2 linked regions of the Aeoliella mucimassa genome follow. The protein of the gene in region 1 binds, or shares a complex with, the protein of each later gene. Links are inferred from orthologs where the notes say so. Each region holds a gene or a part of one and is shown in the gene's direction. Other genes may lie near its edges.

Region 1 (4,998 bases):
CCAAGGTGCTGTACGGCGGCGGCATTAACCCACTCAACGGTTTTTATCTCGGCCTGTACGGCGGCAGCGAACTGCCGGGCATCTTGCTGTCGGACGAACCACGCCGCAGGGTGTTTTCGCGCAACCAGTACCGCGAACGCGGACGTGTGGTAATCCTGCAGCGCGACTTGGTGCGGTTCCGTCCGATGGTCAATCGCGAACAGCGACGAGTCGCCCGCGAGGTGAATTTCGAGACGCTCTACGCCCCGATCACGCTGAACTGGTGGAACACTTCGGTCTATGGCAGCCTGGAGCGGATCCGGTTCTTCCTCCGCCGGCGTCGTCAGGACAAGGTGCTGGCCTACGTAACGTTCTGGGACATCGAACCGCTCGCGAGCAGTTGGGGATTGCGAGCCGCGGGAATGTTCGACCTGTGGGTCGACGACGAATACCGCCGCCACGGCTACGGTACCTACCTGCTAGGCGAATCGTTCAAGGAACTGCACAAGCGCGGCATCACGACCGTCGAAACGCAAACGATGCTCACCAACGCACCCGCGATTGAGTTCTATAAAAACCTGGGCTTCGCACCGATCGACCATGGATTGGTCTACCGCCGCGAAGCCCGGAATTCTTAATCACTGGTAAGCTGCGAACTTTGGTTGCTCGGCTCGCTGCGTTGGCCCTGTTGGCTTAGCGTGGCAACGGTGCCTGGCGACCTGGGCGATAGAAGCCATGCTTCTCGAGCGCCGTGTAGACTTCTTCCAAAGTCTTCTCGCCGAAGTTGGAGATCGAAAGCAAATCGTCCCGGGTGCAGTTCAACAAATCGTGAACCGTGAACACACCCTTTTCTTCAAGGCAGTTGGTGGTACGCACAGCCAAACCAATTTCGGCAGTGCTCATTTCGAGGCGGGATTGCAGTTCTTGGCTGTCAGCTTCAGCACGATTGAGAGGAATACGTGTCATGATTCGAGACTCCCTCCATGGTTGATTGAATTGCGAACATCAACGGTAGTTGTTCGCCTGGCAATGGACCAGTGGTGCATGCTGGACACAATGAAAACTCGAGTTGCCCAACAGCCGGCACTTCCCTGGCCGAGTGCAATCTCAACTGGCGAAAGTATAGCAGGTTGTGTTCGATCTGCACCTGGGTCTGCCGCATTTTTTTGATTACCACAAGTAAACGCTAGCGACGACGCATGGAGAAAACCGAGCGAGCCGCGTATATTTTTAGCAGTCACTCCTTAGTTAAACACCAGCAACCCACTAACCGTTTCGCTGACAGCATGTCGTCTTATTCATCTCACGTTGCATCACTCAATGAAGCCCAGCGGGAAGCCGTGATGCATGTGGATGGCCCGCTGCTCATTCTCGCAGGCCCTGGTAGTGGTAAGACGCGCGTCGTCACGCATCGCATCGCGCATCTATTAGAATGCGGAGTCGCTGCGCGTCAGATTCTTGCGCTCACCTTTACCAACAAAGCGGCGAGCGAAATGCAAAACCGCGTGCAGGCGTTGGTGCCTGGACAACCTGTTTGGGTTAGCACGTTCCACCGATTCGGCGCGAGAATCCTCCGCGAGTTCGGCGAACTAGTTGGGCTGCGGCCGAACTTCACGATCTACGATACCTCCGACAGCAAGCAGGTGCTGAAGCGAGTAATCGAAGCCCAGCAAGTGTCGACGATGAACTATTCCGTCGACCGCATTGCCACGGCCATCAGCGGCGCGAAGAACAATTTGATCCGCCCCGAAGCGTACCAGCCGCACCGCCAGTCGGTGCTCTCGAGCGTGGTCGCCCAGGTGTACCCTGCGTACCAGGAGCGGATGCTGCAATCGGCCGCGGTCGACTTCGACGATCTGCTGATGCACGTCGCTACGCTGTTGTACGACAATCCTGAGATTCGCCAGCAGCTCGACAGTCGCTTTCGCTACGTACTGGTCGACGAATACCAAGATACCAACCAGGCGCAGTACGTCATTCTCAAGGCCCTGTCGCACGACTATCCGAATCTCGCGGCCACCGGCGATCCCGATCAATCGATCTATGGCTGGCGGGGGGCCGACATTTCGAACATCCTGAACTTCGAGAACGATTTCCCCGAGGTGAAAATCGTTCGCCTGGAACAGAACTACCGCAGCACCAAGCGCATCCTGCGTGTCGCCGACGAGTTGATTGCCTACAACACGCGCCGCAAGAAGAAGTCGCTCTTCACCGAAAACGACGAAGGCAATCCCGTGCGTCTGGTCGCGTACGCGGATCAAGATCTCGAAGCAAGCGACATCGCCGATCAGATTCGCGGTACTATCGAACGTGGCGAACGCTCCGCTAGCGACTTTGCCATCTTCTACCGCGTGAACGCGTTGTCGCGATCGCTCGAGCGGGCGCTCCGCAAAGCGGGAGTGCCTTACCAGATGGTTCGCGGGCAGGAGTTCTATGGGCGCAAGGAAATCAAAGACTTGCTGGCTTATTGCCAACTCGCAAACAATCCGCAGGACGATGTCGCGTTCGATCGGGCAGTCAGTGCTCCCACCCGCGGCGTTGGCAAGAAGTCGATCGAGCGATTGAACATGCACGCGTATCGCTACGGCACCTCGCTGCTCGACGCCGCCCGCGAGTGCAAATTGATCGAAGGGCTTACCAAGCGGGCGAGCAATTCGCTCACTGGTTTTGTCACGCTCATCGACAAGCTCTCCGCGGTAGCAGGCGAATCGGTCGAGGAAGTCATCGGCACCGCTTTGGAAGAAAGTGGTTACAAAGAGAGTCTCCGCAAGAGCGAGGATGTCGAAGACCAATCGCGATTGGAGAACGTCGAAGAACTGCTGACCGACGCCCGCCAGTTCGACGAGCAAAGCGAATCGACCGGCGATGGTGGACTCGAGACCTACCTCGAACGCACCTGGCTGGTGAACGAGACCGACAACTGGGAGAACGACGCCGACAAAGTGACGCTGATGACGCTTCACGCGACCAAAGGCCTGGAGTTCCCGGTGGTCTATCTCATCGCGACCGAAGATGGCATTTTGCCCCACGAGCGATCGCTAGATAGCGTCGATCAACTGGAAGAAGAGCGACGCCTGGCGTTTGTCGGCATCACCCGCGCCGAGCAAGAACTGCAACTGAGCTACGCCCGCATTCGCGAGTTCCGCGGCCAGCGCCGTGTGGCGATACCAAGTAAGTTCCTGATGGAGATGCCGCGGCACGAACTTCAGATGGGCGAAGCCGACAACATCGACCTGAGCTTCGATGTCGACGAGTACGACGGCTACGATGAGGAGCCCGATTACGACGAACAAGTCTTCGAACTCGATCATGGCCCCGAACACGACAAACCGAAGCCGCCGGTGTCGCTACCGGCCATGCAAACCGCCGCTCAACTCGATGCCGGCGGGACGAATCCCAAGCCCCACAAGCGAGTGTCACCCGACGTCTTCGTGCAAGGCATGACCGTCGTGCATCCCGAGTTCGGCCCCGGCAAAATCATCGCCCTTGGTGGCTCAGGGGCAGGACGCAAAGCAACCGTGCAATTCGCCATGGCAGGCGAACGCAAATTCGTGCTGGCACACAGTCCGCTACGCCCGGCCAATTCGTGATATACGTGGTCAGAATCGCTGTAGGTCGCTAACCGGCTTCCGTGGTATAAGGAGGAAACCTAGCCAGTTTCCCCTTTCCATCGATATCCGATGAGCGTTACCACCTGCCAGCCCGTCGCGCGCTTGAGTCGCCAGGAGAACCCGGCGTATCTCACGGAGCAGTTGATTACGTACCTAGGCAACAAGCGGTCGCTGCTTTCGCAGATCGAAACCGCGGTAGAACAAATCAAACGTCGACTGCATCGTTCGCACCTCCGCTGCTTCGATGTGTTCAGCGGATCGGGCGTGGTCTCTCGCGCACTGAAGCGTCATGCTTCGTTGTTGGTATCCAACGACTTGGAGCTGTACGCGGCCATCGCCGGCAGGTGCTATCTGGCCAACCGCTCGGAGGTCGACCTGGCGGCCATCGACGAATGGGTCGAGCGACTTAACGCCCGCCTGGAGGTCGATCCCCCGCAGCCAGGCTTCGTGAGCGAGATGTACGCTCCGCGCGACGAATCACAAATCACCCGCGACGACCGCGTGTTCTACACGCGCAACAACGCGCTGCGACTCGATCATTACCGTCGCTATCTGAACGAAGTGCCGGCCGAGCACCGCGACTTCCTGCTCGCCCCGTTACTGAGCGCGGCATCGGTGCACGCGAATACCGCTGGCGTGTTCAAAGGTTTTTACAAAGATCGAGCCACCAAGATCGGCCAATTCGGCGGCAGCGGGCGCGACGCTCTGAGTCGCATTCGTGGCAACATCGTGCTTCGCCCTCCGGTGCTAAGCCACTTTGAGTGCGACTGGCAGGTGCTGCAACTCGACGCAAACGTCGCCGCACGATCGGCCGGCGAGTTCGACCTGGCCTATCTCGATCCCCCGTACAACCAGCATCCGTACGGGTCGAACTACTTCATGCTCAACCTGCTCGCACGTTACGAGCGCCCGGAGCGGGTGAGTCGCGTCTCGGGCATACCGGTCGACTGGAATCGCTCGGGCTACAACGTACGAATTGAGTCGCTACGGCTAATGACCGACTTAGTCCAACAGATCGATACCCGGTTCCTGCTCATCTCGTTCAACGACGAAGGCTTCATCGCTCCGGCCGACATGCAGGCGATGCTCGAGAAGGTCGGGCGGGTCGAGGTGATCAAGCAGCGATACAATGCCTTCCGTGGCAGTCGCAGTTTCAAGAACCGCTCGCTCCATGTGACCGAACATCTGTTTCTTGTCGAGAAGTAACCAGAGTCCCCTGCCCTCTCGCAGGTATTACTCGTCGCTGTCTTTCTTCTTTTCGTCGAACTTAAGCGATAGCGAGTTTACGCAGTACCGCATGCCAGTTTGCGGAGGACCGTCGGGAAACAAGTGTCCCAGGTGGGCACCGCAATGGCTGCAGAGGATCTCCTCGCGGACCATACCGTGGCTGGTGTCGACTTGCTTGTCG
Region 2 (3,907 bases), 250 kb from region 1 along the record:
ATGTTCAAGAGATTGAACAGTTCCTGTCGCCGTTTGGTATTTGGTACGAACATTGGGCCGTGGAAGGGCGTTTGACCGAACAGGCAACGGCCGACGATATTCTGCAGGAGTACGCTCCTGAGATCGAACGCCTCAAGACTCAAGGCGGATACGTGACCGCCGACGTGATCAACGTTGCGCCCGACACCCCGAACCTGGATGCGATGCTCGCCAAGTTTGATAAAGAGCATACGCACAGCGAGGATGAGGTGCGGTTCACGGTCGAAGGTCGCGGGGTGTTCTGGGTGAATCCCGAGAATGGACCGGTGTTCTCGATCGAAGTCGAAGCGGGCGACCTGATCAACGTGCCAGCTGGCGTGAAGCACTGGTTCCATCTGTGCGACGATCGCCACATACGCTGCATTCGGTTGTTCCAGGATCCCACGGGGTGGACTCCGGAGTATATCGATCAAGGTGTGCACGAGAAGCATCCGCCTGTCTGTTGGGGAAATAGTTACTTGCCAAGTGAATCGAAGTTTAAACCGCCGGTGGAGCTGTAATGAGCGATAAGCCGCGAGGCATTCTGCTGGACGTCGAGGGAACCACCTCGATGGTTTCGTACGTGTACGACGTGATGTTTCCGTTCGCCCGTCGTGGGCTGGGTGAGTATCTCGATACGAATTGGGACTCCGATGCCCTGACTGAGGTGCGACAACAAGTGGCCAGCGATGCCAAAAGCACCGCGCTGGGGTGCGATCGTCAGGCGTTCGAGGCCGAAATCGTGCGGCTGATGGATGCCGACATCAAAGCGACCGGACTCAAGCAGCTGCAAGGGCTCGTCTGGCAAGCCGGCTTCGCCAGCGGCGAGTTGGTAGCCCACGTGTTCGACGATGTGCCGCCGGCGTTCGAGCAGTGGAAGTCGCAAGGAATCGACCTCCGCGTCTACTCGTCGGGCAGTGCCCACGCTCAGCGGTTGTTTTTCGCTCACAGCAAGGCGGGCAACCTGCTTGGTTACTTCAGCGGTCACTACGACACGACGATCGGACCCAAACGCGAAGCCGAAAGCTACGAGCGGATCGCCAAGGACTGGGAACTTGCCCCCGGCGAGATCCTGTTCCTCAGCGACGTCGTCGCCGAACTCGATGCGGCTCGCGAAGCGGGCATGCAAACCGGCCTCTGCCTGCGCCCCGGAAATGCCGAGGTCGAACCCGGCCACGGGCATGCAGAGTTGCAAACTTTTGCGGAAGTAGTTGATTAACTGAGGTTGGCTTGTACCATTCGAGCGGGCTTCAAGTCGCTCTCGGTTTGCCTGAGTTCGACAGTGCGAATGAGAGAGTAGCTCCGAACTAGTGTTTTTCGATGGATTACAGCGATGCCCCAATTTCAATTGACTTCCGAATTCGCGCCTGCCGGCGATCAGCCTGCTGCCATCAAGCAATTGGTCGAGGGCCTGCAGCAAGGGCGTCGCGAGCAATGTTTGATGGGTGTGACCGGCTCGGGCAAGACGTTCACCATGGCCAACATCATCCAGCAGTTGCAGAAGCCAACGCTGGTGCTCTCGCACAACAAAACGCTGGCCGCCCAGTTGTATGGTGAGTTCCGAGATTTCTTTCCGAACAACGCGGTAAGTTACTTCGTGAGCTACTACGACTACTACCAGCCGGAAGCGTACATTCCGCAGCGCGATATCTACATCGAGAAGGATGCCTCGATCAACGAAGAGATCGATCGTATGCGTTTGGCCACGACTAGCTCGCTGGTCAGTCGCCGCGACGTGATCGTCGTGGCCAGCGTGAGTTGCATTTACGGTTTGGGCTCGCCGGAAGACTACAAGCAGATGATGATTGGATTGGCGGTCGGCGACGTGGTAGAACGCGACGAGATGCTCGGCAAGTTGATCGACATTCAATACGAACGCAAGGACTTCGATCCCGAGCGGGGCAAGTTCCGTGTGCGTGGTGACTCGGTCGAGGTCTGGCCGAGCTACGAAGAGTTTGCTTACCGCATCGAGTTCTGGGGCGACGAAATCGAGGCCTTGTCGATCATCAACCCAACCAGCGGAACGGTCGTCGACAAACTGCAGGAAGTTTACGTCTACCCTGCGAAGCACTTTGTGCTGCCGGAGGAGCGGATTGAAAACGCGGTGGATCAGATCCGCAAAGAACTGTCGGGCCGGCTGCAACTGTTCAAAGAGCAAGGCAAGATGCTCGAAGCCCAGCGGCTGAACGCCCGCACTCGGTACGACATTGAGATGATGCTCGAAATGGGCTACTGCCCCGGCATCGAAAACTATAGCCAGCCATTGAGTGGTCGCCCGCCAGGTTCGCCGCCGAACACGCTGTTCGACTTCTTTCCCGACGACTTCTTGTTGTTCATCGACGAGTCTCATGCGACGATCCCCCAGATCGGTGCCATGTACAACGGCGACCGCGCCCGCAAGACCACGCTGGTCGAGCATGGTTTCCGGCTGCCAAGTGCACTCGACAACCGCCCGCTCAAGTTCGACGAATGGCACGAGCGCGCGAAGCAAGCGGTGTACGTCTCAGCGACGCCCGGCAAGTGGGAACTCGAACAAACCGGCGGCGAAGTCGTCGAGCAGGTGGTCCGCCCCACGGGGTTGCTCGATCCGGTGATCGAAGTGGTCCCCGCTCGCGGGCAGGTGCCCCACTTGCTGGAAGAGATCCGCGAGCGGGCCGCCAAGGACGAGCGGGTGCTGGTAACCACGCTTACCAAACGCCTGGCCGAGGATCTGTCGACGTACTTGAACGAGCAAGGGGTGTTGTGCAAATGGTTGCATAGCGAACTCGATGCGTTCGAGCGGGTAGAGTTGCTCCGCGACTTGCGGCAAGGGCGGTTCGAGGCCCTGATCGGCGTGAACTTGTTGCGGGAAGGTTTGGACTTGCCCGAAGTGTCGCTCGTCGCGATTCTCGACGCCGACAAGGAGGGCTTCCTCCGCAGCGAAACCTCGCTGATGCAGACCATCGGACGAGCCGCGCGAAATGTGAACTCGAAGGTCATTCTGTATGCCGACAAGGTGACCGACAGCATGCAACGCTCGATCGACGAAACCGAGCGCCGTCGCAAGTTGCAGCAGGAGTACAACGAAAAGCATGGCATCACTCCGCAAACGATTAAAAAGGCCATTCGCATGGGCATCGAAGCCGAGCAGGAAGCCCACGCAGCGGCCAACGCCGCGGTCGGGCGGAGCGACGAAACACAGTACATTACCGAAGAGTACATTGCGGAACTCGAAAAAGAGATGTACGAAGCAGCCGAAGCGATGGAGTTCGAACGGGCGGCAGCCATTCGTGATCGGATTGGGCAAATGAAGGACAGCATGGGCCAGCCGGTCGATTCGGTGCGCGAGCGGAAAGGCAAAGTGAAACGCGGCCGGCGTGGCTCGAATCAACGCAACCTGTCCGACGGCGAAGGTGGCACCCGCCGAGCGACAGGTCGCATCCCCAAGCCGAAACGCGGTGTCTAAGCTGTTTGGTTGACGCACCAGTATGCAGTGCTGGTGCGATGCTTCTCAGGGGAAAGTTCTACTGGTCCTCCACTGGTGGGTGCGGTAAACTGGCGTTTTCGGCATATTGCTCGTCGATTCATTCCTGCGATCGCAGGTGGGGAGGTACTCTGTATGTTGCGTACATGGTCTTTGGCGATTCTCTGTAGTTTCTCGATGTTGGCCGTCCTCGGTTGCGGAGGAGATCCCGCCCTCGAGTCGGACGGGAATGCCAGCGCCGACGAGTCGGCTGTCGAGACGAACTCGGCTGCTGCACCGCGAGAGCGCGAGGTGCGCCCGGTCGCCGCACGGATGGTAACGACCGAAGAAGCCCAGCAATTCGCCGACAAAATGAAGCAAGCGTACGACGACAACGACACGCGCACGTTCGACGGCATGATCGACTGGGACACCATGGCGATGCGA

Evidence for each region. The genes of interacting proteins can lie anywhere in the genome.
Region 2: the proteins of Pan181_RS08520 (region 1) and uvrB are in contact, whole or in part, in a crystal structure (PDB 7EGT), measured with the Thermus thermophilus proteins. The link is inferred for Aeoliella mucimassa from one-to-one orthologs. Residues at the interface, in WP_096412145.1 of Thermus thermophilus: His654, Arg656, Phe657, Gln666, Asp668, Glu669, Lys680, Arg681, Leu682, Ser683, Lys685, Tyr686, Ala687; in WP_096411307.1 of Thermus thermophilus: Glu23, Leu25, Arg26, Asp27, Gly28, Glu29, Arg30, Phe31, Arg55, Glu326, Asp327, Phe328, Glu379, Ser382, Gln383, His398, Gly400, Arg401.

Annotation. Positions count from the first base shown.
Region 1 is NZ_CP036278.1:2,119,275-2,124,272, reverse strand. What follows is about bases 880-3,917. They hold Pan181_RS08520 (ATP-dependent helicase), read left to right. Parts: upstream 880-1,265; coding sequence 1,266-3,569; downstream 3,570-3,917. Other genes in these bases: Pan181_RS08515 (DNA adenine methylase), read left to right, coding at 3,660-3,917; Pan181_RS08525 (DNA-directed RNA polymerase subunit alpha C-terminal domain-containing protein), read right to left, coding at 880-945. Outside these bases: Pan181_RS08530 (GNAT family N-acetyltransferase), read left to right, coding at 1-617; more of Pan181_RS08525, read right to left, coding at 673-879; more of Pan181_RS08515, read left to right, coding at 3,918-4,796; peptide-methionine (R)-S-oxide reductase MsrB, read right to left, coding at 4,824-4,998. UniProt on the Escherichia coli protein: A helicase with DNA-dependent ATPase activity. Unwinds DNA duplexes with 3'-5' polarity. Translocates on single-stranded DNA with 3'-5' polarity. Initiates unwinding more efficiently from a nicked substrate than double-stranded DNA.
Region 2 is NZ_CP036278.1:1,869,528-1,873,434, forward strand. What follows is about bases 981-3,907. They hold uvrB (excinuclease ABC subunit UvrB), read left to right. Parts: upstream 981-1,351; coding sequence 1,352-3,463; downstream 3,464-3,907. Other genes in these bases: mtnC (acireductone synthase), read left to right, coding at 981-1,237; Pan181_RS07505 (tetratricopeptide repeat protein), read left to right, coding at 3,617-3,907. Also shown: Pan181_RS07490 (1,2-dihydroxy-3-keto-5-methylthiopentene dioxygenase), read left to right, coding at 1-539; more of mtnC, read left to right, coding at 539-980. UniProt on the Escherichia coli protein: The UvrABC repair system catalyzes the recognition and processing of DNA lesions. A damage recognition complex composed of 2 UvrA and 2 UvrB subunits scans DNA for abnormalities.